DNA from 2 places in the Streptomyces sp. NPDC111802 genome. Region 1 is predicted to be linked to the other one. Evidence: riboswitches for the same ligand, from Rfam matches in the RefSeq annotation. Region 1 holds a riboswitch; the other holds the start of a gene.
The links. A riboswitch is a leader RNA that binds a small molecule or an ion and turns the genes downstream of it on or off. The one in region 1 is predicted to bind S-adenosylmethionine.
Positions count from the first base shown of each region.

Region 2: another riboswitch for S-adenosylmethionine. It lies ahead of thrC (threonine synthase); the one in region 1 lies ahead of ACZ7NC_RS31875 (aminotransferase class V-fold PLP-dependent enzyme).

Region 1 is NZ_JBVKCZ010000034.1:87,282-102,780, forward strand. Features, by position in the region: gene ACZ7NC_RS31820 (GMC oxidoreductase) at 1-27, opposite strand, end outside; gene ACZ7NC_RS31825 (glycosyltransferase family 4 protein) at 80-1,222, opposite strand; gene ACZ7NC_RS31830 (glycosyltransferase 87 family protein) at 1,344-2,579, shown strand; partial or broken gene ACZ7NC_RS31835 (MATE family efflux transporter) at 2,613-2,840, opposite strand; gene ACZ7NC_RS31840 (hypothetical protein) at 2,862-4,055, opposite strand; gene ACZ7NC_RS31845 (C40 family peptidase) at 4,088-5,110, opposite strand; gene ACZ7NC_RS31850 (C40 family peptidase) at 5,354-6,385, opposite strand; gene ACZ7NC_RS31855 (NYN domain-containing protein) at 6,597-7,940, opposite strand; gene ACZ7NC_RS31860 (hypothetical protein) at 8,011-8,250, opposite strand; gene ACZ7NC_RS31865 (rhomboid family intramembrane serine protease) at 8,414-9,181, shown strand; gene ACZ7NC_RS31870 (Lrp/AsnC family transcriptional regulator) at 9,178-9,459, shown strand; gene ACZ7NC_RS31875 (aminotransferase class V-fold PLP-dependent enzyme) at 9,762-11,129, opposite strand; SAM riboswitch class IV at 11,256-11,372, opposite strand; gene trpD (anthranilate phosphoribosyltransferase) at 11,448-12,512, opposite strand; gene qcrB (cytochrome bc1 complex cytochrome b subunit) at 12,648-14,285, opposite strand; gene qcrA (cytochrome bc1 complex Rieske iron-sulfur subunit) at 14,282-15,331, opposite strand; gene qcrC (cytochrome bc1 complex diheme cytochrome c subunit) at 15,328-15,499, opposite strand, start outside.
Region 2 is NZ_JBVKCZ010000011.1:70,657-86,155, forward strand. Features, by position in the region: gene ACZ7NC_RS14195 (alpha,alpha-trehalose-phosphate synthase (UDP-forming)) at 1-1,234, opposite strand, end outside; gene ACZ7NC_RS14200 (glucosyl-3-phosphoglycerate synthase) at 1,330-2,274, opposite strand; SAM riboswitch class I at 2,421-2,590, shown strand; gene thrC (threonine synthase) at 2,609-3,895, shown strand; gene ACZ7NC_RS14210 (MoaD/ThiS family protein) at 3,892-4,167, shown strand; gene ACZ7NC_RS14215 (cold-shock protein) at 4,618-4,824, shown strand; gene groL (chaperonin GroEL) at 5,218-6,840, shown strand; gene ACZ7NC_RS14225 (NADH:flavin oxidoreductase) at 7,179-8,306, shown strand; gene ACZ7NC_RS14230 (hypothetical protein) at 8,474-9,418, shown strand; gene ACZ7NC_RS14235 (hypothetical protein) at 9,459-10,568, shown strand; gene ACZ7NC_RS14240 (helix-turn-helix transcriptional regulator) at 10,632-11,660, shown strand; gene ACZ7NC_RS14245 (hypothetical protein) at 11,687-13,537, opposite strand; gene ACZ7NC_RS14250 (phosphopantetheine-binding protein) at 13,572-14,159, opposite strand; gene ACZ7NC_RS14255 (phosphotransferase) at 14,247-15,020, shown strand; gene ACZ7NC_RS14260 (MFS transporter) at 15,042-15,499, opposite strand, start outside.

The DNA of each region.
Region 1 (15,499 bases):
CTGACGCTGCATCAGTTTTACTGTCATGTGCGCAGCATGTGCGGATTTTCGCGTTCCGCCTAGAGTGCGCGAACCCCGCTCACAGCAAAGCTTTGAGCTTCTCCGCCAGCAGGTCCCAGCGCCACTTCTCCTCGACCCACTCCCGGCCCCGCTCCCCCATCCTGCGGCGCAGCTCGGCGTCGCCGAGGAGGGCGACGACGCGCTCGGCGGTCTCCTCGGCGGAGCCGCCCCGCACCACCCAGCCGGTCTCCCCGTCGAGCACCGCGTCCGGCGCCCCGCCCGAGTCGCCGGCGACGACCGGCAGCCCGGTCGCCGATGCCTCCAGGTAGACGATGCCGAGGCCCTCGACGTCGAGGCCGCCCCGGCGGGTCCGGCACGGCATCGCGAAGACGTCGCCGGCGCCGAAGTGCGCGGGCAGCTCGGACCAGGGCACGGCGCCGGTGAAGCGGACGGAGCCGGCCACCCGGGTTTCGGCCGCCAGCTTGCGCAGCTCGTTCTCGTACGGCCCGCCGCCGACGATCAGCAGCACGGCCTCCGGCTCGGCGGCCAGAATGCGGGGCATGGCCAGGATCAGCGTGTCCTGCCCCTTGCGCGGCACCAGCCGGGACACGCACACGATCACCGGCCGGTCGGTCAGCCCGAGCCGCGCCCGCACCTCGTCACCGCCCGACTCCGGATGGAACGTCTTCTCGTCGACCCCCGGCGGCAGCTGCACCATCCGCGAGGCCGCGTCCGGCGTCAGCGCGGTCGCGATCCGCGAGCGCGTGTACTCGCCGAGGTAGGTGATCGTGTCCGTCGTCTCCCCGATCCGCCCCAGCAGCTGCCGGGCCGCGGGCAGCTGGGCCCACCCGGCTTCGTGACCGTGGGTCGTGGCCACGAGCCGCTCGGCGCCCGCCTTCCGCAGCGCGGGGGCCATCAGGCCGAGCGGGGCCGCCGCCCCGAACCACACCGACGTACAGCCGTGCTCGCGCAACAGCCCGACCGCCCGCCGGGTCGCCCCGGGCGTCGGCAGCAGCATCGTCGTACGGTCCCGTACGACCGTGAAGGGCTGCTCGGCGTCGAAGGCGGCCGTGGCCTCGACACCCTCGCGGCCCCGCTTCCAGGTGGAGGCGTAGACGACCAGCCGCTCCGGGTCGAGCCGCAGCGCCATGTTGTGCAGAAACGCCTGGATGCCGCCGGGACGGGGCGGGAAGTCGTTGGTCACGATCAGGGTCTTGTGCATCGCCGCCGACCTTACCGAAGCCGCTGTCCACAGCCGGGGCCCGGCCACGCCTGTGGCCCGCACACAGCCGGACACGACATCATGTTCCATTCAAGGCGGGAAGCGAACGGCAGGGGATCCAGTGGAGACGACGGACACGCGGCGGTCCTTGGCGTGGCTTCTGGGCGTCTGGACTCTGACCAGGGTGGTCCTGCTGCTGTTCGTGTTCAAGGTGTACGTCTTCCCCGGGCCGGACGTGACCAGCGACGTGTCGGTGATCTACCAGGGCTGGTACGACGTACTGCGCACCGGAACGTTCCCGCTGGACGACGTCACCTGGCAGTACCCGCCCGCCGCGGCACTGCCGATCCTCTCCCCCGCGCTGGTGTTCTGGCTGGACTACCCGTCCGCCTTCTTCGTCCTGGCCTTCACCGCCGACCTGGCGGTCCTGCTGCTCCTGCTGTACGCGGGCCTGCGCACCGGCCGCACCCTGCGCGGGGCCTGGGTGTGGGTGGCGGGCGTACCGCTGCTCGGACCGACCGTGTACGCGCGCTACGACGTGATGGTCACCGCCGTCGCCGTGGCCGCGCTGCTCGCCGGCACCCGGCGCCCCCGGCTGATGGGCACGCTGGCGGCCTTCGGCGCGATGCTCAAGGTGTGGCCGGTACTGCTGCTACTCGCGGCCCGCGGACGCGCCGCCTGGGGCTGGGCCGCGCTGACCGCCGGCGCCCTGTCCGCGGCGTTCGCCCTCGCCATGCCCGGCGCCTTCGCCTTCCTGACCTTCCAGCGGGACCGGGGCACCGAGGTGGAGTCGCTGGGCGCGCTGGTCTTCCATGTGGCCCGGCAGTACGGCTGGGACGGCCAGGTGCTCCTGAACTACGGCTCGGTGGAGTTCCTCGGCCCGTACGTCGACGTCGTCAGCACGGCCGCCCTCGCGCTGAGCGGGCTCGCCTTCGGCTGGCTGCTGCTGTGGCGGCTGAGGGCGCGGCGGTTCGAGGCGCCCACGCTCGCGGACGCGGCCTTCGTGGCGGTGCTGATGTTCACGACGACGAGCCGGGTGATCAGCCCGCAGTACATGGTGTGGCTGGTCGGCCTCGCGGCCGTGTGCCTGTGCTTCCGGGAGAGCCGTATGAGGATCCCCGTGGCCCTGGTCCTCGCGGCATCGCTGATGACGGTCCTGGAGTTCCCGGTGTGGTTCTCCCACGTCGTCGCCAGCGACGCCCTCGGCGTCACCCTGCTGCTCCTGCGCAACGGCCTGCTGGTCGTCGCCACCCTCCTCGCGGCCCGCGAACTGTGGCGCGCGACGGCGATCCGAGCGACCCCCGCCCCCGTACCGGCTCAGCCCACCCGCGCCAAGGAAACGTCCCTGCCCTCCTGACGCCGGACCCGCCGAACCGCTGCGAGCACCGCCCTGTACGGCCGTACCGAGCACGGTCACCCTGAGCAGCACCGGCGCTCCCCCGCTCCCCTCGAAGACCCCGCCCAGCGCGATGAAGCACCCCATCAACAGCAGATACGGCCCGACACCGCGCAGAAACAGCACACCGCCGTGGGCCACGGCGGGCCCCGCGCCGAACGCGGCCATGATCCACGGGGCGGCGGCACCCAGCACAACGGCCGCCACGAGCCCGGCGCTGCCCGCCAACAGCAAGGGGCTCGATCAGCCGAGCTGAGCCGGCAGATACTCCCGCCACTCCTGTGTGAAGTCCTCCAGCGAAGTCCCCAGTACGTCCTTCAGCGCGGCCTCGACCGCGCCCGCCCTGCGGTCGTGGGCGCCCACGGCACGGTAGAACTCGGCGAGTCTGACCTCGCCCCAGCGGTTCGCGATCATGCGGCAGGCCATCCAGCCGCCCTCGTAGGCCTGGGCCAGCCTGGTGGTGTCGCCCGTGAAGCCGAAGTCGGCGTCGGTCGGGAGGCTCTCGGGTGTGCGGCCTTCGGACACCGCGCGGCGCAGCTCGGGGGCGGCCTGGGAGGGCGAGCGGCCGCTGCCGAGGTAGCCGACCCAGTCGGCGTAGCCCTCGGAGAGCCACAGCGGGGTGGCGGGGGTGGTGTGGGCGCGGGTGGCGACGTGGGTGGTCTCGTGGGTGAGGACCACCTGCTTGCCGGGGTCGCCGAGGACGCCGTACGCCTCGGGGTTGAGGATGATCCGGTCCGCGGGGGCGCCCGCGGGGGCGCCGGTCTCGCCGGTGGTGACCGCGGCGATCCCGCGGTAGGAGGACGCGGGCGCGCCGAGCAGCCCCGCCATGGCGGTCAGCGACCTCGGTACGAGGACGACGACATGCCGGGCCCAGTCGGGGCCCCACGCCTGGGCCACGGCCGGCACCGCGTGGTCGGCCAGCTCCACGTACGACCGCAGCTGGGCGGTGGACTGCCCGACGCCCATGACGAGGCTGTCGTCGCCGCGCTGGACGCTCACCTCGCCCTGGTCCCACAGCTGCTGGGCGGAGCCCTTCGCGGGGCGCTCCGACTCGACGTACCAGTGGCCCGCCGCGTCCAGCCCGAGGCGCAGGGTGCGGCCGGCCCGGACGGGAGATCGGTCGTAGCCCTGGACGCGATAGCGGAGTTCGGCGTCGGCGAGGGCGGTGCCGCCGGTGCGGCGCAGGCCGGTCAGCCGGTACGACCAGTCGGCGAGGGGCACCGCGCGCAGATTGCCGAACCGGTCCCGCGCGCCCGTGCGCAGATACGCCGCCTCGTCGTGGTCGAGAATCGCCGCGGCCCGCCGGTCGAGCAGGCTCTGTACGTCGGCCTTGGCGCCGTCGGTCGTGGGCCGCCCGCCGCAGCCCACCAGAGAGATGAGCAGCAGACAGAGCGCCACCACGACTCGCGTTCCCGACGCCCGCCCTCGACCAGCCACTTTCCGATCGTACGGCGGCTCGGGCGCGAAGGTCAGACCCTGGTGACCGTCGCCCCGGGGATCATGCCCACCGGGTCGTAGCGCACGGGTGCGCCGGGGTAGGGCGCGTGGATCACCTGGCCGTTGCCCATGTACATCCCGACATGGCTGGCGTCGGAGCGGTAGGTGACGACGTCGCCGGGCTGGGCCTCGGAGAGCGGGACCTGCCGGCCCGCGTACCGCTGGCCCTGCGAGGTGCGCGGCAGGGAGACTCCGGCCTGGGCGTACGACCACTGGATCAGGCCCGAACAGTCGAAGCCGGAGGGCCCGTTGGCGCCCCAGATGTACGGCCGGCCCAGCGCGGACTGCGCGGCGGCGACGGCCGCTGCCGCGCGGCCCGAGGCCGGGATGCCGCTCCCGAAGCCCTCGAAGCCCGGCATGTCGGCGCGACCGGAGCGGGAGGCGCGGTCGTAGGCGGCGCGGTCGCTGTCGGTGAGGGAGTTGAGGAGCATGCGGGCCTCGGCGAGCTTGCGCTCCACGGTCCGCTTGTGGGCGGCGACGGCCTTGCGGCTCTTCTCCAGCTCCAGGAGCTTGCCGGCCGCCTCGCCGCGCTCCTGGGCGAGTTCGCGCATGGCGCCCTGGAGCTTCCTGAGCTGGCCGGCCTGGTGCGCGCTGATCCGGGCGAGCGCGGCGGCCTTGTCGAGGTAGTCCTCGGGGTCGTCGGAGAGCAGCAGGGCGAGCGAGGGGTCGAGGCCGCCGGAGCGGTACTGGGCGCCGGCCAGCGAACCGAGCACGTCCCGCATGGAGTTGATGTCCTCCTGCTGCCGGGCGATCCGGTCCTGCGCCCTGCCGACCTGCTCACGGAGCTTGTCGGCACGCTCGTCGGCCTGGTTGTAGGCCTCGGTGGCCTTCTCGGCCTCCTCGTAGAGGCGGTCCACCTTGGCCCGGGTGTCGTCCTGTGGCGCGGCCGTGGCCGGTGTGACCCCGAGGGCCGCGGCGGCGGCCGACATGACGCAGAGCGCTGCGTTGGCGCCCCGGTCGAATCCGGGCGATGCAAGGCGACGATGGGACCCCACGGGAAGCCGCACTCCTTCCGCTGGCGGACAGGGACTTTCCCCGGCAGCCGAAACACCGGCGACGGGGAAACGCGGCAGACAGTAGCTCCGTGCGGGGGCGGCGACCAACGACCGCGCCGGGCACGCAAAGTGACGCCCCGCCTCTGACGCAGGTCATGGGCGGGGCGTGGGGTCAGTCGGCGGTGCCGTAATTCGCTCGTTCGGGCGGCACTCTGTGTTGATCTTGCGGGCGCGAGGCCTGGGTCAGATGCGGACGCCGAACTGGAACGGCATGTTGTTGATCGACTCGTAGCGGACGACCGTGCCGGTGCGCGGGGCGTGGATGATCTGGCCGTTGCCCGCGTAGAGGCCGACGTGGTGCAGGTCGCCGTAGAAGAGGACCAGGTCGCCGACCTTGAGCTCGCTCATCGACAGGTGCGTACCGGCGTTGGCCTGGGCCTGCGAGGTGCGCGGGATGGAGACGCCGGCCTGGGCGTACGCCCAGGAGGTCAGGCCCGAGCAGTCGTAGGAGGCGGTGCCGGTGGCGCCGTAGACGTAGGGCTTGCCGAGCTGGCTCTGGGCGGCCTGGAAGGCGGCCATGGCGCGGCCGGAGGCGGAGCCGGTGTTGCCGAGGTCGACGCGGTCGGCGGAGGAGCGGCTGGCGCGGGCCTCCTGGGCGGCCAGGGCGGCCTTCTCGGCGGCCGTCAGGCTGTTGAGGAGCTTCTGCGCCTCGGCGAGCTTGGCCTGGACTTCCTTCTTCTTCTTGCCCAGTTCGGTGCGGGTGGAGGAGAGGTCCTTGAGCTTCTCGGCGGCCTCGGCTCGCTGCTGGGCGAGCTCGCGCTGCTTCTCCTGGACCTTCTTCAGCGAGTCGACCTGCTGAGCGCTCAGCTGGTCCATCGTGGAGGCCTTGTCCAGGTAGTCGTCCGGGTCGGACGACAGGAACAGCTGGATCGAGGAGTCGATGCTGCCCGTGCGGTACTGGGAGGCGGCCGCGAGGCCCATCGAGTCACGCAGCTCGTTCAGGTCTTCCTGACCGCGGGCCACGTTGTCCTGGATGGTGGAGATCTCCTTCTGGAGCTTCTCCTGCTTCTCCTTGGCACCGTTGTACTTCTCGGTGGCCTGCTCGGCCTGCTCGTAGAGCTTGTCGACCTTGGCCTGGACCTCGTCCTTGCTCGGCTTCTCGCTGGGGGCCGCGTTGGCCGCCTGCGAACTGATGGCCACGGCAGCAGCCGCCGCGGTGGTCAGCACGGTCACGCGTGCTCGGCTCGGCTGCTTGGGTCGACGGTGGGACGCCACTGAGGTGAAACCCTTCTTGTGAGTGATCACCCGCTCGGAGGTTCGACGCCAGACCCTAGTGACCCGGTTGTGATCAGATCAAATCCTCACACGAAAAATCTCGTCACACACATCATTCTTTACACACAACTCACATGCGGTGACGCGAGCTTGACGCTACGTTGCGTGACGACCGGGCCAATTCGGGCATTGCGCCTGTACGTTGGCGTTTTCAGGACAGTCGCTTGAGAAGCACCGCAGAAGCCACCGGCCGTGCTCCGGCCCGCGCCACCCCGTCGGCGACCTCACGGTCGGTCGAGGCGACGATGACCGGACGGCCCGGCGGCTCGGCGCGCACCAGCTGGCGGATCAACTCGTCCGCGGTCACACCCGGCTTGGAGAACAGCACCCGCACCCCGCGCGGCGGCGCCAGCAGCACCGGCGCGGCCAGCTCGGCCCCGTCGAAGACACAGGTCACCTCGGCGCCGGTCTGCGCGGCGAGCTGGGAGAGCTGGCCGAGCAGCCTGAGGCGCTGCTTCTCCAGCGGCATCTGGGGATAGCCGGTCTTGGTGACGTTGTAGCCGTCGACCACCAAGTGCGCCTGCGGCAGGGCGAGGAGCTGGTCGAGGATCGCGGGGTCGTTCTCGGACAGCGCTCGGGCGGCGATGTCCTTCGGGGTCATTCGTCCCGGTTCGACCGCGTCCACGGTCTCGGCGGGCCGCACGGAGACCGGCGGCAACGCCAGCTCCCGGCGCAGCCCTTGAGCGGCGTCCAAGAGGGTGTCCAGGAGCAGTCGTACGCGCATGTCCTCGACGCTGCGCCCCTCGCGTGCCGCTCTGCGCGTGGCCTCCACGGCCGCCTCGGCCTCTCCGAGCCGCGCCTTGAGCCGCCGGGTCTCGCTCTCGGCCGCGGAGAGCTGGGTCTGCCCCTCGGCGCGCACGCTCTCGATCTCGGCCTGGATCTTGCGCAGGGCGGCCTCGCCGCGCTTGACGTCACTGACGGCGGAGCGCAGCTTTCGGTGAAGCGATTCGGCTTCCTTCTTGGCCGAGTCCAGCTCGGTGCGCAGCCGCTCGGTCTCGTGCCGGGTGTGCTCGCGGGCCTGGGCGAGCTCCTCGCGCAGCCGCTCCAGCTCGGCCCGGGTCTCCTCGTCGGCCCGCTCGGCGTCGGCTCGCTGGGCCTCCTCGCCGGCCGCGGTGACCAGCTTGACCCAGCCGGTGGGCCGCAGAACATAGGCCGCGGCCGCCACGTCGAGCGGATCCGCGGCCGGGGGCGCCGAACCTGAGTCGAGGGCGCCGGTGAGCTCCGGCTGGGCCTCTCTGAGCTTCTCGCCGATACGCTGGCGGAACAGCGGATCGGTCTCCAGCGCGGCGGCCATCGCGTTGCCGGCGAACTTGGCCCGCCGGTTCGGCGCGAATCTGGCGTACTGCCGAAGCTGCGCGGGCAGTTCGCCGACGGTCAGGCCGCCGAAGCCGTCGGACACGATCTGTACGACCTTGCGCCGCACACCGTCGGGCAGCGGACGGTCGAGCACCTCGGCGGCGCCGTCGCCCGGCCCCCCGCCTTGTGTCTCCACCATCCCTCACACCCCAATATCTGTGCGGGGCCCTCCACCCTCTCGACTTCGCTCGAGCGGGGGACCCCCATCGTCAGGAGCCGGCGCCCGGCCTGTCCACGAGTTCCACCTTGTCGACCGCGTTGCACCAGCGGCAGCGCACCGATTCGATCGTCTCACTGAGCACCTCGCGCTCCTCGATCTTGGGCTCACCGGCCAGATCGAGGTGCATGTACTCCACCACCTTGGACGAGCGCGTCACATCGAAACGCGTGAGGTTGCCGCAGAGGGTGCAACGCCACCGCGTCGTGGCGGTCGGCAGGGGAACCGTCATCGTGACTGCGCTCTTTTCTTCCAGGCCTTCTATTGTCGGTGACGCGCCGTGCCCGGTGCGTGTGGCTCGTAACCCTACGGCCTGGCGGGTACTCGTCGCCCGTCCGTACCCGGCGGCGAGGCGGTCTGTGCGGCTGCGTCCCGTTACGTCATGCTCTGTATTCATGATCGGCAACTGGCGCGTGGCGCGTTTCGGAGCTCGGTTCGGCAGAGCGGGCCGGTCGGTCCGTTCCGCCCTCAGCTCCTCGGCGCCGGTGACGTACGGGCTGATCGGCCTGTGCTGCCTGTTGTTCCTGGTGGGACCGGCGGCGGGGCTCAATCCGGGGTACGGCTCGGGCGAGGGGCTGCTGGCCGCGCAGCGGGCCTACTTCCACCGCTGGGGCGTGGTGCCCGAGGAGCTGTTCCAGGGCTCGCCCCGGGCCGCCCTCACTCCCGCGACGGCCCTCTTCGTGCACGGCAGCTGGGTGCACCTGCTCGGCAACATGCTCTTCCTTTATGTGTTCGGCGTGATGACCGAGGAACGGATGGGCCGCGTCCAGTTCACCCTCTTCTACCTGGGCTGCGGCTATCTGGCCCTGCTGGGCTACGCCGCCGCCAACGACGACTCCACCCAGTCCCTGGTCGGCGCGTCGGGGGCGATCTCGGCTGTCCTCGGCGCTCTTCTGTTCCTCTTCCCCGGAGCGCGGGTGACAAGCCTGCTGCCGTTCCTGCTGTTCCTGCCGCTGCGCTTCCCGGCCTGGGTCGTGCTGCCCTTCTGGGTGGCCCTCCAGTGGGTGGCGGCGGGGCGGGCTGCCCAGGGGCCGGGGGTGGCGTATCTGGCGCATCTGGTGGGCTTCGGGCTGGGCTTCGGCTACGCGTGGGCCCGGTTCGGGCGGCCGACTAGAGTGAAACCCGCCCCAGCTCCGGCCCCCGAGGGAGAGAACCAGCCGTGATCACCGCGATCGTCCTGATCAAGACCAGCGTGGACCGGATCCCCGAGATCGCGGAACGGATCGCTTCGCTGGAGAGCGTGACCGAGGTCTTCTCCGTCACCGGCACCTACGACCTGATCGCGATGGTGCGCGTGAAGGAGCACGAGGACCTGGCCGAGGTCATCCCCGGACGGATCAGCAAGATCCCCGGCGTCGAGGCGACGGACACCCACGTGGCGTTCCGTACGTACTCCCAGCACGACATCGAGGCCGCCTTCGCCATCGGCCTGGACAGCTGAGCCCGGTGGTGCCGGGTCCGACGGGCCCGCGCCGCACCCCACACGGCCGTACGGCGGATCCTGATCGACCGCGGCGACTCCGGTACGTCCGCCGGGGGGCGCCTGGGCGCTCCAGACCATCGGCGCCCGGACGCCGCTCGGCTTCGAGCTCCCGTACGGCGGCCGCGAGCTGACGCGGGTCCGGCCCGGACCCGAGGCGCGGGAGGCGGAGCTGCCCGTCGTCTGCAACCCGTACGACGTGCTGTGACACCGACCTGAAGCCCGCCTCGCCCGCGCCGCCTTGCCGGGGCCCGGCTAGCGGCTCACGCGGAGGTGTCCGGTACGCAACGGCCGTCCTCGGTGCGGTAGTTCCACCGGGCGCCGTCCGTGACGAGCTCCTTCACGGCGTTCACGAACCGCTCGACGTGCTCGTCGGGCGTACCGGCCCCGAAGCTCACCCGGATGGCGTTGAGGGACTTCTCGCCCGGCGCGGCCTCGGGGGCGCCGCACTCGCCCTGGGCCTGCGGGTCGCTGCCCAGCAGCGTCCGCACCAGCGGGTGGGCGCAGAACAGCCCGTCCCGCACCCCGATGCCGTACTCGGCGGAGAGGGCGGCGGCGAAGTGGGAGCTGTTCCAGCCCTCGACGACGAAGGAGAGGACGCCGACGCGGGGGGCGTCGTCGCCGAACAGGGAGAGGATCCTGACCTCGGGAACCTCGGCGAGACCCGCGCTCACCTTCTCGATCAGGTACTGCTCGCGGGCGACCAGGCTGTCGAAGCCGGCCTCGGTGAGGGCCTTGCAGGCGGAGGCGATGGAGTAGGCGCCGATGACGTTCGGGGAGCCGGCCTCGTGGCGGGCGGCGCTGTCGTGCCAGTCGACGTCCACTCCCCCGTCCTCACGCCGGGTGACCTTGCGGCTGGCACCGCCGCCCGCGAGGTACGGCTCCGCCTCGCGCAGCCAGTCGGCGCGGCCGGCGAGGACTCCGGAGCCGAAGGGGGCGTACAGCTTGTGCCCGGAGAAGGCGACCCAGTCGACATCCAGGTCACGGACGCTCACCGGGTGGTGCGGGGCGAGCTGGGCGGCGTCGAGCACGATCCGGGCGCCGTGGGCGTGCGCGGCCGCCGCCAGCTCCCGTACGGGCCACAGCTCGCCGGTGACGTTCGAGGCGCCGGTGACACAGACCAGGGCCGGCCCGTAGGGGTCACGGTCGGCGAGGGCGCGCTCCAGGGTCTCGACGGCCTGGCGGGCGGTGCGGGGCGCGTTGAGGTAGGTGACGCGGGCGTCCCGCCAGGGCAGCAGAGAGGCGTGGTGCTCGGTCTCGAAGACGAAGACCTGGCAGTCGGCGGGGAGGGCGGCGGCGAGGAGGTTGAGCGAGTCGGTGGTGGACCGGGTGAAGACCAGCTGGTCGTCGTCGCGGCAGTCCAGGAACTCGGCGACCGTCCTGCGGGCGTTCTCGAACAGGTCGGTGGAGAGCTGGGAGAGGTACCCGGCACCTCGGTGGACGCTGCCGTAGTACGGCGCGTAGGCGGCGACGTCGTCCCAGACGTGCTGGAGGGCGGGGGCGCTGGCGGCGTAGTCGAGCGCGGCGTACGTGACCTCGCCGCCCGTGACGAGCGGGACGGTGACATCACTTCCCAGAACCGGCAAAGGGGCACAAATGTTCTGGACGGAGGCAGCGGTGGAGACAGACATGGGGGGACTCCCGTGAGATGAGAGAAGAAAGTGAAGGAGGGTGTGCGGAGGCGGGGCTCGGCGGCCCTATCGCATTCGCTTGCTCACGAGAGACTCCTCGACGACCAGGACCCCTGGCTCGCGAGGGGTCCGCGCTTGCCGTAGACCTCACTGCCTACGGCCTGGTCTTCACCCGGGGCACCCCGCCACGGACGGAGGGTTGCCGGACAGTCGGCCGGGGCCTCATGACTGTCACTCATGACCTGGTACAGGAACGTACGTTAGATGATCGTCGCCCCGCAACCCGTGTCCGGATCGCGGGACGACATCCGGTGAACGCTACGCGTTGCTCGCGGACACCCATCGGTCGAGCGTCCGCTTCGCCTCGCCCGAGTCGATCGACTCCGCCGCCTTCGCCATTCCGGCGCGAATCTGCTCGGTGAGCGGGGCGTCCGTGGGGTTCAGCGCCACCAGGGCGGCGGCCGCGTTGAGCACTACGGCATCCCGTACGGGCCCCGTCTCGCCGTTCAGCAGGCGCAGCGCCACATCGGCGTTGTACGAGGCGTCCGCGCCCCGCAGCGCCTCCACCGGCACCAGCTCGATGCCGACGTCGCGCGGGTCGAAGGTCTCCTCGGTGACCTTGCCGTCACGTACGACCCACACCCGGGAGGTGGCCGTGGTGGTGAGCTCGTCGAGGCCGTCGTCGCCGCGGAACACCAGCGAGGAGTTGCCGCGCTCGGCGAAGACGCCCGCGACGATCGGCGCCATGCGCGGGTCCGCCACGCCGACCGCCTGCGCCTTCACCTTCGCCGGGTTGGTCAGCGGACCGAGCACGTTGAAGGTCGTCCGGATGCCCAACTGGCCGCGCGCCGCCGCCACATGCCGCAGCGCGGGATGGAACTTCACCGCGAAGCAGAAGGTGATCCCGGCCTCCTCGGCGACCTCGGCCACCCGCGGCGTGGACAGCTCCAGGTTGACGCCGAGCTTCTCCAGGACATCGGAGGCGCCCGACGCCGACGACGCCGCCCGGTTGCCGTGCTTGACGACCTTCGCGCCCGTGCCGGCGATGACGATCGCCGACATGGTGGAGATGTTGACGGTCTTCGCGCCGTCGCCGCCGGTGCCGACGATGTCGACGGTCCGGCCCGGCACCTCGATCACGTTGGCGTGCTCGTACATCGTCCGGACGAGCCCGGTGATCTCCTCCACCGTCTCGCCCTTGGCCCGCAGTGCCACGACGAAGCCGGCGATCTGCGCGTCCGTCGCCTCGCCGCGCATGATGAGGTCCATCGCCCACGCGGTGTCGTCGGCGGCCAGGTCGGAGCCGTTCAGCAGGCCGTTCAGCAACAGGGGCCAGGAGCGGCCCGCCGCGGTGTTGCCTCCAGCGGGGGTCACAGCGCTCATAAGCCGCTCCAGGGTCAGGTGTCCCGCACTACGGGACATGAGTCTCAACGAGGTCCACCCTATCCAGCCACGGGGCACGGAGAAGGGCCCCGTCCGTACAACGGACGGGGCCCTCAACCGTGGCGTGGCAGGCGATCAGTGGTGGCCGTGGCCGCTCGTGATCTCCTTGTACTCCTCGACGGTCGGCTTGGGGATCTGGCCGTCCTCGCCGAAGTACGACTTGCTGAGCTTGGCGCGCAGCTTCTCGGAGCCCTTCACCTTGCGCTCGACGCCGTTCTCGTCGACCGTCGGGCCGATCTCGGCCGGCTTGTACTGCTCGTGCGCGGTGAGCGTGTACAGCGCGTCCTGGCTGAGCGGCTCGTGGATCTCGATGAACTCACCGTGCGGCAGGCGCTTGATGATGCCCGACTCGCGGCCGTGCAGCACCTTGTCCTTGTCCCGGCGCTGCAGGCCGAGGCAGATCCGCTTGGTGATGATGAACGCGATGACCGGTCCGGCGAAGAACCCGATCCGGACGAACCAGGTGACCGCGTTGATCGACAGGTGGAAGTGGGTGGCCCACAGGTCGTTGCCACCGCCGACCAGGCCGATCATGTACACCGTGACCCAGGCGACGCCGAACGCGGTACGCGTCGGGGCGTTGCGCGGGCGGTCCAGGATGTGGTGCTCGCGCTTGTCGCCGGTGACCCAGGACTCGATGAACGGGTAGACCGCGATCGCCATCAGCACCAGGCCGAAGAGCACCAGCGGGATGAACACACCCAGGACGAGCGTGTGACCCCAGAAGTTGACCTCCCAGCCCGGCATGTACCGGACCAGACCCTCGGCGAAGCCCATGTACCAGTCGGGCTGGGCGCCCGTGGACACCTGGTCCGGCCGATAGGGGCCCATGGCCCAGATCGGGTTGATCTGCGCGACCGCCGCGATCACCGCGATGACACCGAAGACCAGGAAGAAGAAGCCTCCGGCCTTGGCCATGTAGACCGGCAGCAGCGGCATGCCGACGACGTTCTTGTTGGTCTTTCCGGGGCCCGCGAACTGCGTGTGCTTGTGGTAGAAGACCAGGATCAGGTGGCCGACCACCAGACCGAGCATGATGCCCGGCAGCAGCAGGATGTGGATCGAGTAGAAGCGGGCCACGAAGTCGACGCCCGGGAACTCGCCGCCGAAGAGGAAGAACGAGATGTACGTGCCGACGATCGGCATGGACAGGATCGCGCCCTCGGTGAAGCGGACACCGGTGCCGGAGAGCAGGTCGTCCGGGAGCGAGTAGCCGGTGAAACCGGTGAACATGCCCAGGACGAACAGCAGGAAGCCGAACAGCCAGTTGATCTCACGCGGCTTGCGGAACGCGCCCGTGAAGAACACGCGCATCATGTGCACGAACATGCCGGCGAGGAAGATCAGCGCCGCCCAGTGGTGGATCTGCCGGATGAGCAGACCACCACGCACGTCGAAGGAGATGTGCAGCGTCGAGCTGAACGCCTCCGACATGAGTTGTCCCTGCAGCGGGACGTAGCTGCCGTGGTACTCCACCTCGTTCATCGACGGGTGGAAGAACAGCGTCAGGTACACACCCGTGAGGATGATGATGATGAAGCTGTAGAGGCAGACCTCGCCCAACATGAACGACCAGTGGTCGGGGAAGATCTTGCGCATGTTGGTCTTGGCCAGGGAGTAGATCCCCAGCCGGCCGTCCGCCCAGTCGGCGACGCGCTCGCCGGCCGGTGCCTTCCCGCGCGAGCGGGACTCAGTGGTCTCTGTGGTGCTCATCCGCGCTCCCAGAATGCAGGACCGACGGGCTCATCGAAGTCGCCGAGCGCCTCGAGGTAGCCCTCGTCGTTCACGCCGATCCGCAGCTGCGGCAGGGCGTGACCAGCGGGACCGAAGATCACTCGGGCACCGTCGGAGAGGTCGAAGGTGGACTGGTGGCAGGGGCAGAGCACGTGGTGCGTCTGCTGCTCGTACAGGGAGATCGGGCAACCGACGTGGGTGCAGATCTTCGAGTACGCGACGATGCCCTGGTAGGACCAGTCGAGCTCTTGCTTGTCCTTGATGTCGTCGGGCTGGAGCCGGACGATCATCAGGGCGGCCTTGGCGATCTCGTTCTGGAAGTCGTGGTCGTGCTCCTCCAGGCCCTCCGGCTTGGCGAAGGTGAGGGAGCCGACCGCGACGTCCGAGGGACGCAGCGGCTCGTTGGTGTTCATGTTGACGAGCAGCTTGCCCTTGGACCACAGCGTGTGGCGCAGCTTGGTCCCGGGCAGCGGGCCGAGGTCACGCAGCAGGACGACGCCGGAGAGCGGGAACAGGGCCAGCGCGCCGAACATCGTGTTGCGGATCAGCTTGCGGCGACCCAGCGCGGACTCCTTGGCGCCCTGCTTGAAGTCGGCCATGACCTTGGCCTTGACCTCGGGCTCCGCCGCGATCGCGTGCCGGTCGTCCGCGACCTCCACGTCGGACATCAGGGTGCGGGCCCAGTGGACCGCGCCCGCGCCGATGCAGAACAGCGCCGCGCCGAGGGTCAGACCCAGCGCGAAGTTCAGCGCGTTGAGGTGACCGACCGGGAAGACGAAGATCGACTTGTCGTGCGGGATCGCGACGTACGAGGCGATGAAGCCGACGGTGGCCAGCATCGACACCGTGAACAGCAGGGCGACCGCGCGCTCGGACCGCCTGGCGGCCCGCTCGTCGATGTCCTGGATCCGGTGCTCGTGGGGCGGCAGGCCGGGGTCGGCGAAGGGGTGCTTCTCGTCGGCTACCGCTACGCGGGCGTCCTGCTCAGCGGGCAGGTTCTCTTCTGGAATGTCTTGGCTACTCATGACTTCTTGGCCTTTGCGGTCCGAGCGGCGACCCAGATGGCGACCGCGATCAGAGCGCCGAGACCGAAGACCCAGGCGAAGAGGCCCTCGGTGACCGGCCCGAGGCCGCCCAGCTCCAGACCACCCGGGTTGACCGTCTCGTCGCTGTTGACCGCGTGCAGGTACGCG
Region 2 (15,499 bases), on a different contig from region 1:
CGTCCTCGCCGAGTTCCTCGAAGGCCCCCGCCTCCCGTGACAGCACCAGCGCGCAGCCCTCGTCGGACACGACCGGCACCTCCTTGGCGACGAGGTTCATGCCGTCCCGGATGGGGTTGACCAGCGCCACGTCCGCCAGCCGGTACGCGGCCAGCGAGCGGGCGAAGTCGTCCTTGACGTGAAGCACGATCGGGGTCCAACCCGGTGTCCCGTACTGGGAGTTGATCTCCTCCGCCAGCCGCTGGACCTCGGCCGTGTAGTCGCGGTACACCGCCAGGTCCTGCCGTGAGGGGTACGCGAAGGCGACGTGCACCACCCGTTCGCGCCACTCGGGGTGGTCGTCGAGCAGCTGCCGGTAGGCCAGCAGGCCGCGCACGATGTTCTTGGACAGCTCGGTCCGGTCGACCCGCACGATCGTCCTGCGGGCCCTCCCGTCCGCGGTCGTGCCGATCTCGCCGCGCAGCACGGCCATCCGCTCGGCCACGTCGGTCTCGTGCGAACGCGCCCGCAGGAAGTCCGCGTCCGCCCCCAGCCCGTGCACCCCGATCCGCGTCCCCCCGAGCCCTCCGGCGATGTCGGCGCAGCACGCCTCGAACGCGTCCGCCCATCGCCGCGTGAGGAATCCCAGCCGGTCCGCGCCGAGCATCCCGCGCAGCACCTGACCCGCGATGTCGTCGGGCAGCATCCGGAAGTACTCCGGCGGCGCCCACGGCGTGTGCGAGAAGTGGCCGATCCGCAGATCCGGGCGCAGCTCGCGCAGCATCCCCGGCACCAGCGTCAGGTGGTAGTCCTGCACCAGCACCGCCGCCCCGGGCGCCGCCTGCCGGGCCAGTGCCTCGGCGAAGGCGCGGTTGTAGGTCTCGTACGAGGCCCACTGGCGCCGGAACTCCGCGTCGAAGACCGGCTCCAGCGGTGTCTGGTACAGCATGTGGTGGACGAACCACAGGACCGAGTTGGCGATGCCGTTGTACGCGTCCGCGTGCACGTCGGCCAGGATGTCCAGCATCAGCACGCCGTCCTCGCCGACCCCGCGCCGCACCGCCTCCCGGTCCCCGACGGACAGCGCGGAGCACACCCACAGGGCGTCCGCGTCCGGACCGATCGCCGACAGCCCGGAGACGACTCCGCCGCCGCCTCTCTTGGAGTGCAGCGAGCCGTCGTCGCGCACCTCGTACGAGACCGGGCCGCGGTTCGACGCGACCAGCACCTTGGCAGCACCCTGCGTGGAAGCCATACGCCTCAACCTAGCCCGCGCCGGAAACGCTCAAACGTGCGGTTCCGCTCAGTGGGCGGCACTTGTACGCCCTGTATACGGCCGGTTTCCGGTGTTTACGCGACCTTCCGCGTCGCATACTCGGCGATCTCCACCATCGGCGGCCGCTCCTCGGTGTCCACCGAGTACGTACGCGGCTCGAAACCGTCCTCGCCCCGCTCGAACTGGGTGAGGGAGGGGCGGATCAGATGACCGCGGGCCAGCCTCAGCTGGGCCGTGCGGTAGATCGCGGCGGACATCCGGCCGAGCGCCTGTCCGTCCTGGTGGCGGTGCTTGCGCACCCCCACGTCCACCTGGGCCAGAGCGTCCAGGCCCACCAGATGCAGGGCGTCGACCAGCATGCCGAGCTCGACGCCGTATCCGACGGGGAACGGCAGCTGCTCAAGCAGCGACCTGCGCGCCGCGTACTCGCCGCCGAGCGGCTGCACGAAACCGGCCAGCTGTGGCCAGTGCATGTTCAGCAGCGGGCGCGCCATCAGCTCGGTCACCCGGCCGCCCTGTCCGGCCGCCGAGCCCAGCGGGCGGTCGTACATCGCCTTGACCAGGTCCACGTCGGGGTCGGTGAGCAGCGGGCCGACGATGCCGGAGACGAAGTCGGAGGAGAACTCCTTCAGGTCGGCGTCGATGAAGCAGACGATGTCCCCGCTCGTCACCAGCAGCGAGCGCCACAGCACCTCGCCCTTGCCGGGCACGGCCGGGACGCGTGGGAGGATCTCGTCCCGGTGCACCACGCGCGCGCCCGCGGCGGCGGCCACCTCGGAGGTGCGGTCGGTGGACCCGGAGTCGACGACGACGATCTCGTCGACCAGCGGAATCTGCCGCACCAGGTCATGGGCGATGATCGAGACGATCTCGCCGACCGTCTCCTCCTCGTTGAGTGCGGGCAGCACGACGGACACCGACTGGCCCGTGCGCTGCTTGGCGGCGAGGATGTGATGCGGCGGGCGATCGGCAACGGACCAGGAGCGGCTGCTCAGCCAGCGCTCAGTTTCTTCCAGCACGGTGGGCGGCTCCTCACTGTCGGGACGCGATGATCCATCTCGCGGTTCGGACGGCTATCTCAACTGTCCTGGCCTTCGGTTACAGTCTTGAACAACGCGGATGACCATCGCATGTCCTGGGTCGACCGTCGTCAACAACCGCATACCGCTCATCCAGAGGGGCAGAGGGATACGGCCCGATGAAGCCCCGGCAACCCTCCAGTCGGTTCTCGTAGATCAGCGTCGATCGTCACCGTTGATCGTCTCCGCGAGGCTCCCGGCTAGGGAAGGTGCCAAATCCGTCTCACGGCGAGATGCGTCGTGAGGAAGATGAGGAGAAAGGGCCTCGCCTCACATGGCTGTGCAGACTGTTGCAAGCACCACCGACTCCACCGTAGACCTCGGTCCCGCCGCGGCGCTGTCCTGCCGCGAGTGCGGTCACCGGGTCCCGCTCGGCCCGGTCTTCGCGTGCGAGGAGTGTTTCGGCCCGCTGGAGATCGCGTACGACTTCTCGGCCTACGACACCGAGGAGCTCCGTAAGCGGATCGAAGCGGGTCCCGCGAACATCTGGCGCTATGCGCCGCTCCTTCCCGTCCCGGCCGACGTGGCGACCAAGCCGAACATCAACCCCGGCTGGACCAAGCTCGTCAAGGCCGACAACCTCGCGAACGAGCTCGGCGTCGACGCCGGCAAGCTGTTCGTCAAGGACGACTCCGGCAACCCGACGCACTCCTTCAAGGACCGCGTCGTCGCCCAGGCCCTGGAGGCCGCCCGCGCCTTCGGCTTCACCACCCTCTCCTGCTCCTCGACCGGCAACCTCGCCGGTGCGGTGGGCGCCGCCGCGGCCCGCGCCGGTTTCCGGTCCTGCGTGTTCATCCCGCACGACCTGGAGCAGGGCAAGGTCGTCATGGCCGCGGTCTACGGCGGCGAGCTCGTCGGCATCGAGGGCAACTACGACGACGTGAACCGTTTCTGCTCCGAGCTGATCGGCGACCCGGCCGGCGAGGGCTGGGGCTTTGTGAACGTCAACCTGCGGCCGTACTACGCCGAGGGTTCCAAGACCCTGGCGTACGAGATCTGCGAGCAGCTCGGCTGGCAGCTCCCGGACCAGCTGGTCGTCCCGATCGCGTCCGGCTCGCAGCTCACCAAGATCGACAAGGGGCTGCAGGAGCTGATCAAGCTCGGGCTCGTCGAGGACAAGCCGTACAAGATCTTCGGTGCGCAGGCCGAGGGCTGCTCGCCGGTGTCGACGGCGTTCAAGGCCGGCCACGACGTGGTCCGCCCGCAGAAGCCGAACACCATCGCCAAGTCGCTGGCGATCGGCAATCCGGCCGACGGCCCGTACGTCCTCGACATCGCGCGCCGCACGGGCGGGTTCGTGGAGGATGTGACGGACGAGCAGGTCGTGGACGCGATCAAGGTGCTCGCCCGGACCGAGGGCATCTTCGCGGAGACCGCGGGTGGTGTGACGGTGGGCGTCACGAGGAAGCTCATCGAGAACGGGGTCCTCGACCCCACCAGGACCACCGTCGTCCTCAACACCGGCGACGGCCTCAAGACCCTTGACGCGGTGGCCGGTACCGGTCTCACCGCCACCATCCGCCCGAACCTGGACTCCTTCCGAGAGGCTGGCCTCGCATGAGCGTGACCGTCCGCATCCCCACCATCCTGCGCACCTACACCGGCGGGCAGGCCGAGGTCGCCGCCGACGGCGCCAACCTCGGCGAGGTCATCGCCGATCTGGAGAAGAACCACACCGGGATCGCCGCCCGGGTGCTCGACGACCAGGGCAAGCTGCGCCGGTTCGTCAATGTGTACGTCAATGACGACGACGTGCGTTTCGAGCAGGGGCTGGAGACGGCGACCCCGGACGGTGCGGGTGTCTCCATCATTCCGGCCGTGGCCGGCGGCTGACCGGCTGACCGAATGACCGATCATTACCATCGGTAACCCCGGTCACTAAGAGTTCATCGAATTGCCCCCTCCGTGAGAGAAGCGGAGGGGGCAATTCTGTGTGGTTGAGCGGGGTACAGTTGGGGAATGCGCGGCCGATCTCCGAGTCGGTTGCCCTTGATTTCTGCCGCAGGCCCGACAAGAAGTAGCCAAAGTGTGCGGGTTTTTTGCGGCTTTTGTGCCGTTTGCCGGGTCCGACTTGACCTGAAGTCAGCGGAATTGTCCCCACATTCCCGACCGGTCGTGCCCGGATTTCTCGTCCGATTGACCTGTTGCAGACGGCAGTTGGGCAGATACATTCAGCCGCGGTCGACGCGTTCCGGCGCACGCCCCCGACCGATGGGGGGTGAGGTCTGACCCGGATCCGCGAAGTGTGGATCTGTGCAAGGGCCAGTAATAGGGGAGTTAGGCATGGCTCAGGGCACCGTCAAGTGGTTCAACGCGGAGAAGGGGTACGGCTTCATCGCGGTCGACGGTGGTGCGGATGTTTTCGTCCACTACAGCGCGATCCAGATGGACGGGTACCGCACCCTGGAGGAAGGTCAGCGGGTCGATTTCGAGATCTCGCAGGGCCAGAAGGGGCCGCAGGCGGACATGGTCCGTCTCGCGACCACCTGAAGCACGCGTCGACTAACAGCAGCGACGTTCTTCTTCGAAGGACCCGCACTCCCCGGGGTGCGGGTCCTTCGCCATGTCCGGACCTGTCCGGCCCTGTCCGGCACCCGTTCACGTCCGGCCGAGCGCCCGCCCGATCCCCGAGAGCCGCTTGCGCCCGCCCGTCGCCCGGCCGCCACCCCCCATCGAGCCCGCTTCGCGGGCGCCTTGCACTCTCGTACCCCGAGTGCTAATCATTGGCGTTAGCACTCTGAAGGTGAGAGTGACAACGAAGGACCGGGTCGGTGAGGCCCGCAGGCCGGGTGGTGCAAGGAATCACAAGGCATGCGAGCCGTCCGTCGCGGGCGCGGGCGCGGTCCGAAGGAATCACCCCCAGTCCTGGAGGGACCACTTCACATGGCCAAGATCATCGCGTTCGACGAGGAGGCGCGGCGCGGCCTCGAGCGCGGCATGAACCAGCTCGCGGACGCCGTGAAGGTGACGCTCGGCCCCAAGGGCCGCAACGTCGTCCTCGAGAAGAAGTGGGGCGCCCCCACGATCACCAACGATGGTGTCTCCATCGCCAAGGAGATCGAGCTCGAGGACCCGTACGAGAAGATCGGCGCCGAGCTGGTCAAGGAAGTCGCCAAGAAGACGGACGACGTCGCCGGTGACGGTACGACCACGGCGACCGTTCTCGCCCAGGCCCTGGTCAAGGAGGGCCTGCGCAACGTAGCCGCCGGCGCCAACCCGATGGCCCTCAAGCGCGGTATCGAGAAGGCCGTCGAGGCCGTCTCCGCCGCCCTGCTCGAGCAGGCCAAGGACGTCGAGACCAAGGAGCAGATCGCCTCCACGGCCTCCATCTCCGCCGCCGACACCCAGATCGGCGAGCTCATCGCCGAGGCCATGGACAAGGTCGGCAAGGAAGGCGTCATCACCGTCGAGGAGTCCCAGACCTTCGGTCTGGAGCTGGAGCTCACCGAGGGTATGCGCTTCGACAAGGGCTACATCTCGGCGTACTTCGCCACCGACATGGAGCGGATGGAGGCATCGCTCGACGACCCGTACATCCTGATCGCCAACTCCAAGATCGGCTCCGTCAAGGACCTGCTCCCGCTCCTGGAGAAGGTCATGCAGTCGGGCAAGCCGCTGCTGATCATCGCCGAGGACGTCGAGGGCGAGGCCCTGTCGACCCTGGTCGTCAACAAGATCCGCGGCACCTTCAAGTCCGTCGCGGTCAAGGCCCCGGGCTTCGGTGACCGCCGCAAGGCGATGCTGAACGACATCGCCATCCTCACCGGTGGCGAGGTCATCTCCGAGGAGGTCGGTCTCAAGCTCGAGAACACCTCCCTCGACCTGCTGGGCCGCGCCCGCAAGGTGGTCATCACCAAGGACGAGACCACCATCGTCGACGGCGCCGGCTCCACGGAGCAGGTGCAGGGCCGGGTCAACCAGATCCGCGCCGAGATCGAGAACAGCGACTCGGACTACGACCGCGAGAAGCTGCAGGAGCGCCTGGCGAAGCTCGCCGGCGGTGTCGCGGTCATCAAGGCCGGTGCCGCCACCGAGGTGGAGCTCAAGGAGCGCAAGCACCGCATCGAGGACGCCGTGCGCAACGCCAAGGCGGCCGTCGAGGAGGGCATCGTCGCCGGTGGTGGCGTGGCCCTGCTCCAGGCTTCCGGTGTCTTCGAGAAGCTGGACCTCGAGGGTGACGAGGCGACCGGCGCCAACGCCGTGAAGCTCGCCCTGGAGGCCCCGCTCAAGCAGATCGCCGTCAACGGTGGTCTCGAGGGTGGCGTCGTCGTGGAGAAGGTCCGCAACCTTCAGGTCGGTCACGGCCTGAACGCCGCGACCGGTGAGTACGTCGACATGATCGCCGAGGGCATCATCGACCCGGCGAAGGTGACGCGTTCCGCGCTGCAGAACGCCGCGTCGATCGCCGCGCTGTTCCTCACCACCGAGGCCGTCATCGCCGACAAGCCGGAGAAGGCCGCCGCGCCTGCCGGTGGCGGTATGCCGGGCGGTGACATGGACTTCTGATCGACCTCGGGGCCCCGGCTCCGGTTGATCAACGTCCTTACCGAGGGCGGCACTTCCTGTTGCGACAGGGGGTGCCGCCCTCGGTGCGTTTGGCGGGCGCGGGTGGTTCGTGGTTGCTCGCGCAGTTCCCCGCGCCCCTGGAGGGACGTCCACTGCACGTACCCAAGGGGCGCGGGGAACTGCGCGACCAGCCCCCACCGGCCCGCAGCCGCCCACGAAAACCTCACCCTCCACTCGGGAATGCGTGGCCTCACCCCCACCGTTGCTTAATGTGGTGCAACAATGCGTGCGCACATACCGAACGGTATAAACAGTCCCGCTTCCAAGGAGCCCTCCAGGTGACCGTCACCGAGTCCGCCGCCTCCCGCGCGGCCCAGATCCTGTCCCGGCCGACCGCGATCAACGGCCTCACCGTCCCGAACCGCATCGTGATGGCGCCGATGACCCGGATGTTCTCGCCGGGCGGCGTCCCCGGTGAGGACGTGCTGTCGTACTACTCGCGTCGGGCCGCCGCCGGGGTGGGGCTGATCGTCACCGAGGGGACGTACGTCGGCCATGAGTCGGCCGGGCAGAGCAACCGGGTGCCGCGGTTCCACGGGGAGGAGCAGCTGGCGGGCTGGGCGAAGGTCGCCGAGGCGGTGCACGCGGCGGGCGGCACCATCGTGCCGCAGCTGTGGCACATCGGCATGGTGCGCGAGCAGGGCCAGCCGCCGTTCGCCGACGCCCCCGCCGTCGGCCCCTCGGGTCTGCGTATCGGCGCCGACGAGGCCACCGGCAGGGCGATGACCCGGCAGGACCTGGACGACGTGATCGGCGCCTTCGCCGAGGCCGCCGCGGACGCCGAGCGCCTCGGCTTCGACGGCGTGGAGATCCACGGCGCGCACGGCTACCTCGTCGACCAGTTCCTGTGGTCGGGGACGAACCGCCGCACGGACGCGTACGGCGGTGACCCCGTCGCCCGTACGAAGTTCGGCGCTGAGATCGTGGCCGCCGTACGCGAGAAGGTCTCGCCGGACTTCCCCGTCATCTTCCGCTACTCGCAGTGGAAGCAGGAGGCCTACGACGCCCGTCTCGCCGAGACCCCGGAGGAGCTGGAGGCCATCCTGGCCCCGCTCGCCGCGGCCGGCGTCGACGCCTTCCACGCCTCCACCCGCCGCTACTGGATCCCGGAGTTCGACGGCTCCGACCTCAACCTCGCGGGCTGGACGAAGAAGCTGACCGGCAGGCCCGCCATCACGGTCGGCTCGGTCGGCCTGGACGGCGAGTTCCTCGGCGCGTTCGCCGGCCAGGGCTCCGCGCTCAAGGGCATCGACGGCCTCCTGGACCGTCTGGAGTCCGAGGAGTTCGACTTCGTCGCCGTCGGCCGGGCGCTGCTCCAGGACCCGGAGTGGGCGGCGAAGGTGCTGGCCGGCCGCTTCGAGGAGCTCGCGCCGTACGACGCGGCGTCGCTGAAGACCCTGAGCTGACGTCTGCCCGGTCGGTCTGGTCGGCCTGGTCGGCGTACGAAAGCCGCGGCTTCCGGCAGTTCGGTGATGGCCGCGGCTCGGTGACACGTTCTGACACCATGCCAGTACCTGCCACCGGAAGTTTCTTGATCACCGCTGGATCCCCTGCCTAATATCGCGTGCGTCGCTTGTCGTACAAATTGAATCGGGGGAAAATGCCACGGGATTCCGACCGGCCGGCGAATTTCCATTCCGGTGAGCTGACCGCTCAGATCCGGGCCGGCCAGACAGTCGAAGCAGAATGCCTCGGACCAGTCGTCAAGCCGTTCCTCGCGGAGGGCGGACGATCACTCATAGATTCCGCACGCATTGCCGTGGCAACGACGATCGGAACGAACGGCGCACCGATGCTGTCGCTGCTCGCCGCCGATGCCGGGGCATTCGGCGCGCTCGGTTCGTCGGGCCTCACGATCCCGCGCGCGGCCGTGAGCCCCGAGGACGCCTTGTTCGACAACCTGCGACGAGATCGGCGGATCGGTCTCGTGTACCTCGATCCGCACACCCGTCGGCGCTTCCGGGTCAACGGTGAGGTCGTGGACTCCCGCACCGACCCGCTCGAGGTGTCCATCCTCGAGGCGTTCCCCAACTGCAAGAAGTACCTGGTCCGTCAGCAGGTGACGACGTCGACGCAGGTCTCTGCGAAGGCGGCGACCCGCGGCCGGTCGATCACCCGGGCCGACGCCGCCCTGCTGTGCCAGGCATCGCTGGTCTTCGTCGGCACCGCGAATCCGCAGGGCCAGCTCGACGCGGCGACCCGCAGCGGGGACCCGGGGTTCATCCGCGAGGTCGCGCGGAACACGTTCGAGATCCCGGACTTCGCCGGAAACGCCATGTACCAGACCATCGGCAACCTCCTGCTGGAGCCGCGGGCGAGCATCGGCTTCGTCGCCGGTGACGAGTTCGTCGTGTTGACCGGCTCGTCGACCGCGCACTGGGAGGACGAGGCGGAACGATCGGGAGGCAACGGCCGCTTCTGGCGCTTCACGCCGCGTTCCTGGCGGCGGGTACCGCTTCCGATGCCGGTGGAGCTCAGCGGTTACGACCGGTCCCGGCACACCCCCGTCCTCGATTGACCATCTGCCCCTGACGCCCGCACCACTGGGAGGAATCCGCGTGTCCGCAGCGCACGACCTGACCGACAAGGGTCAGCCGCCGTCGCCCGGCCGGGTCTGGGAACTCTGCGAGTTCTACATCCTCGGCTTCGACGTCTCCCGGCTGCTCTACGCGGACGACGGCCGTCCACTGGGCGAGCGGTACGCCGCCGCCCGGGTACGCGAAGGCGTCCCCTATGACATGCGCCGCTGCCCGTACTCCGGCTCCCGGTCCGGCTACGAGATGAACGTCTCAGCGCTGCGCAGCATGCAGGCCGATTGGCCCGACGTCCTCGAGGGTGTCGCGGAGATCCGCGAGGCCTTCCACCGCCGGTACGGCCACGAGGAACTGGACTGGCGCTGGGCCTGGGTGTTCGGCCGGGTACTCACCACGCTCCCGACCCTGTACGCGCGGCGGTCCGGCGAAGGAAGCCGCACCATCGTCCCGCGGCGCATCGCCAGTCTGTACAAGCCGAGCCTCGGTATGGCGATGACGCCCGAGTACATAATGCTCGCGGGGGGCGACTGCAAGGCGGCGCCGAGTCCGGACGAATTCTTCCGGGAGACCGAGGACCGCGGGGTGTTCCTCACGCCGGACGCCGCGTGCTCCGGCCCTGTGCGTCATGTCCGGGAGTTCCTTGAGGTCTGTCTGGGGCCACGCCGCGCGCCGCGTTTCCGGTGGGTGGCGGACCTGGTCGACCTCGACGACCTCATCAGCTACAGCTGGGCGAATGCCGAGCTCGAACTCGCGAAATACCGCTTCCTGTTGGCTCTCGCCCTGCGTGACGGGCCGGACTGGCAGGAAATCTTCGATTCGCCGGCTCCGTCGTCGTTCGATGATCGCGCGCTGGACGAACTCGCCGCCCAACTCGATGAAACCATCGGGTACCTGGGATTCTCCGAAAGGATCGTCGAACTCGGTCGACGCGAGGTCACTTCGCTCGCGGAATGGTGTGAGCTGTTCTCCGACCTGCTCGTGCCCGTCCTGGGCATGGTCCATGACGGTTCGTCGCGACCGACGCTGGACACGGCAGACGTGCGTTTGATGGCCCGTCATCTCAGTCGCAGTTGGAGATCATCCGGTATCGACGCCGGACTTGAACTTGCTCGTGTACCCGTGGTGGGTCTCTGAAGATTGTATGATCCGGCGTGCCGGTCATCATGATTCCGGCCGACCACGGCGCAGGGGGATGCCATGTCGATGCCACATGCCGTGACGGCAAGTGCCGAGAGGCTCTACAGACTTCTGGTGGAGAGCGGCGGCTCGGCACCGCGCAACACCCTGCTCGGCGGCGAGTCGTCGGCCGGCGCCGAAACGTTCACCCAGGCCGACATCGACATCCTCGTCTCCCTGCACCTGGTGAGCGTGGAGTCCGGGACGGGTGTGGTGTCGGTACTCAACCCGCGGCTCGCGCTCACCGCTTCCGTTGCCCAGCGCGCCGCGGAGATCAACAGGCTGCACGCCGAGTCGGAGCAGGTTCGCGCGGGAATCGAGGGCCTGCAGGAGGCCTACGACTCGCTGGGTGGCTTCGGCGACCAAGCGCAGACGGTCGAACGGAGCAACGACCTCCAGCTCATCCGCTCGCTGCTGAGCCACGCCGGGCAGAACTGTGTGAGCGAGGTGCTCACGGCCCAGCCGGAAGCGCTGCAGGAGAGTGCCGTCGCCGACAGCCGTCCGCGCGACCTGGCTCTGCTGCAGCGCGGTGTACGGATGCGGACGATCTATCCGCACACCGTGCTGTCGAGCCCGGCGGTGCAGCGCCACTTCTCGATCATGCAGGCGGCCGGTTCCGAGATACGGACCGCCTCCGGGATCATCGAACGGGTCGTCATATTCGACCGCGAGGTTGCCTTCCTGGCCGATCGGAGGGACCGCGGGGGCGGCGCCGTCATCATCCGCGAGCCCGCGGTCGTGGAGTACCTGTACCAGTCGCTCGAGCAGACCTGGCGGCTGGCGACGCCGTTCGTCTACACCCGGGTCGGCTACGGAGAGACCATCGACGACATCAAGGCCGGCATCCTCCGGCAGATGGCGGCGGGTGCCAAGGACGAGGTGGTGGCCAAGCGCATGAACATGTCCACGCGCACCTGCCGTCGTCACATCTCCGAGATCCTCGCCGAACTGGGAGCCGACAGTCGCTTCCAGGCCGGCATGCTCGCCGCCAGGCTCGGCTGGATCGACACGTCCTGGACCGAGGGCGCCCAGCAGGACACCGCCGTCTGACAGGTCTGCCGCCGCAGGGAAGATCTTCAGACCAGAGCCGGGCCCGGTCGGACCCCGAGGTTGTGGCGGGCGATGCTGATGCTCAGGTCCTGGACCGCGTACACCGTGTAGTAGTACATCTGCGGGACGACCGACTCGCCCAGGGCCAGGGTGAACCGGTCCGTGAACACGCCGGCCTCCTCGATCGCGGTGGAACGCAAGGGGGCGCTGAGGGTGTAGTCGGTGAGGTAGGGAGGCGTGTAGAAGCCGTAGTGCACGGTGCCCTTCCGGGCCTGCGAGATCTCGAGCTGCACGGTCACCGACGCACCCATGTAGGTGCTCACGGGTGACCTGGTGATCACAACCGGGCCGTGCGCAGGACGGAAGTCGCCGTCGCCGCAGCGCAGGCACCCGACGACCTCGACGTCCGGGATGACGCGGCTCTTGCCGGTCCGGACGAACTTCTGCGCGATGTCTCCGCAGGTGTCGCACGCCACCTGTTCGGGCGTCGAGCGCACCACGCTGCGATCGGCCCAGTAGTCGGGGTAGTCCATCATCGGATCGTCCGGGTCGGCCGCGATCCGTTCGGCGATGGAGCGGTCCAACGCGGCCAGATCGCGCACCAGTTGGGCATGGATGCGCTCCGACTCGGTGGCGGACGTCCGGCACAGCAGCCGGGTGTACTTCTTCAGGAACTTGGCGCAGGCCGCCTTCGACGGGTGGTCGGCGGGGAGGATCCCGCTCTCCGCCCATCCCACGGCCCGGTCGAGCGCGAGGGCCAGGAGCCTGTCGGTCTCCTGTTGTCTCTGATCACCGGCGCTGACGGCCGCCATGGCCGCCGCCGGAGCGTTCGGTTCCCACTGCACGCCGTGACGCAGGAAGACGCCGTACGGGTTGACGTCGCCGACGCTGGCGTTGAGCACGGCCGCCATGTCCTCGCCGGAGTCGTGCTGGGCGAGAAACCGCGCCGACTCCGGCATTCCGACGTTGCTGTTCGTGACGGCGGCGACGACGGTCTGCGCGGTGCCGTCGATGGCCGCCAGCACCATCTGGTAGCGCACGGCGTAGGAGCCGGTGTCGGCGAACGGACCGCTGTGGCAGGAACTCAATATCAGTTCGGCCGCCGCGAACTCGGAGAACCGGATGAACTTGAGCTTGTTCTCGGGGTCCGGGTAGCCGTAGCCGAATCGGGGCCGCAGTGTGACGGGGCCTTCGGGCGCGTCGACGTCGCTGACTCCGGACAGCGCCCAGTCCCCCAGGAGCAGGACCTGGTCCTTTCCGTGCGACTGGAACTGCAGGCGCCGCCATGGCGACTCGGACAGGAATCCGCGGATGTCACGGGTCTGGAAGTCCTCGTAGGACAACACTGCCACGTCCTTCGGCGGGTCGTCCACGACGTCCTGGCTGGTGAGCAGCGCCTGCTGAGTGACGTCCGGCCTCACCCGGGCGTACTGCTTCGCGATCATCCAGCTCACGGACGCCAGATCCCTACCGGTCAGCACGGAGACCCCTGGGCGGGGGGCGCAGTAGCCCACGAGGGGCGCCACGATCTTCGACAACAGGTTCTGGTAGAGACCGCAGATGAGCAGCGAGCGCGCACCGGACGCCACCGCGGGGTCCGTCGTCCAGGTGCGTGCCAGCGGGCGCAGCAGGACACGGACGGCGTCGGCCTCGGGGGCGTCGCCGAGTAGGTCCAGGCCCGTGTCGGCGGGTTCCGGAACGTGGACCGTGCCGTAGAGCTCCTCGGCCCTGCCGGCCGACGCACGCAGGTCGGGGCGGTCGGAGGCGAGGAAGGGAACTGCCTTCGACTGTCCGTCAAGAAAACGAGTGGCCGCCTGGGACAGGGCAGCGGTGGTGTCGCACGGATGGAACATCTCACTGCGCTCGGTGGACGTCACGGCGCATCGCCTCTCTCGTGTTTCTGTATCCGGTTCAAAGGAAGTCCACCTCGTTCCTGGCTGCGTCGATCTCGGCGGCGAGAGCGGACAGGACCGGGTTGGCGACCACCGTGCGGTATTCCAGGATCACCCCGAGTTCACGTTTGATCCGGCTCTGCATACGGAAGGCGAGCAGGGAGTGGCCGCCGAGCTGGAAGAAGTCGTCGTTGCCGCCGATGTCGCCGACGCCCAGGAGCGACTCCCACACGTCCGCCAGGAGACGCTCGGTCTCGGTGGCGGGAGCGGTGTGGTTCTGCTGCCGTACGTGGTGCTGGTCGAGGAGTTCCTGGAGTCGCCGCACATCACGCTCGCCGTGGTCGCCCGCCGGGATCTCGGGCAGGGCGATGAAGTGGCCGGGCACCATGAAGTCGGGCAGTTCGGCCTCGGCGTAGGCGCGCAGTTCCTTCAGGGGGAGCGAGTCGTCGAGGACGACGAACGCCACCAGCCGGCGATCGGAGCCCTCGCCGGAGGGCAGGACGACGGCCTCGCGCACCTGGCGGTGGCGGCGCAGCCCGCGCTCCACCTCGCCGGGCTCGACGCGGTGAGTCTCGGGGTCGGCGGCCGGTTGGGAAGATGCGGTCACGGCGATATCTCCAATTCGGAAATTCGATGCGGAAGGCATTGTTCAGCGTTCAGTCGGGCGACAACTCAATGGCGTTACCATCGCTGGGTGATTGAGGACGGGGCCAGCGACCAGGGCAGCGTGACCACGGTTCGGCGGGTCGGCGACACCATCAGACGTCCCGTGAGGGAGTGGACGCCGGCGGTGCATTCGCTGTTGCAGCACTTGGAGAGGGTGGGCTTCCGCAAAGCGCCGCGCGCGCTGGGCGTGGACGGCCAGGAGGAGGTGCTGTCCCTGCTCCACGGAGAGCCCGCCTTCAAGCCTTGGCCTCCCTTTCTGCGCTCTACGCACGGACTGGTGGAACTCGGGCACTGGCTGCGGGACTACCACCACGCCGTGCGTGACTTCCGGCCTTCGCCCGGCACTCGCTGGCAGCTGCGCGAAGAGGAATGGAAGCCGGGCATGGTGATCCGGCACGGCGACCTCGGCCTGTGGAACTCCATCTGGGACGGCGACCGCCTGACCGGTTTCATCGACTGGGACTTCGCGGCACCCGGATACGCCATCGACGACCTGGCGCAACTCGCCTGGTACGCTGTGCCGTTGCGCCCGACGGATCCCGAACGGGACCAAGGCACCACCGGCATGACGGAGTTGCGTACCCGTCTCGCGGTTCTCTGCTCCGCCTACGGGGCGCAACCGCCGGCCGTGCTGGACGCCTTGGAGGGGCTTCAGGAACGCGAAGCCGAACGCATCCGACGCCTGGGCGCGCGCGGAATCGAACCGTGGGCCGGCTTCCTGGCACGGGGCGATGCGACCGAGATGCGCGATGAAGCGCGCTGGCTGCAGGAGAACCGTGGCCTGCTGCTCGGCGGGGCGTGAGATGGATCTGCTCCATTTCGTCTACCGGCCGGAGCCCTCGAGCGCCGCGGGGAGCGCCGGCGCGACCGGGGTGGTCAGAGGTTCGGCCCACAGCCTGCGGCTCCGCCAGGACATGAGCGCCGCAAGGCCGGCGAGGACAGCCGCGAAGACGAACGCACCTCGGTAGTCGCTGTGCACGATCACGAAGCCGCCGGTCTGCGCTCCGATCGCTGTGCCGCAGATGGCCGCGGACGTCATGATGGCGAAGCCGCTGTTGCGTTGCGTCTCCGGCACCGTTCGCGCCACGAGGTCGTACTCCGTCGCGATCACGGGCACCACCAGGACGGCGCCCGCTGACAGGGCCAGCACCATCGTGGTGAAGGAATACGCGAAAGCGGGCACCAGGTACGACACGGCCAGGCCTGTGACACCGATGCAGTACAGCGTCTCCTTGGGCATCCGCCATGTCCTGACGGCGTACGCGGCACCCGCGGCCAGGC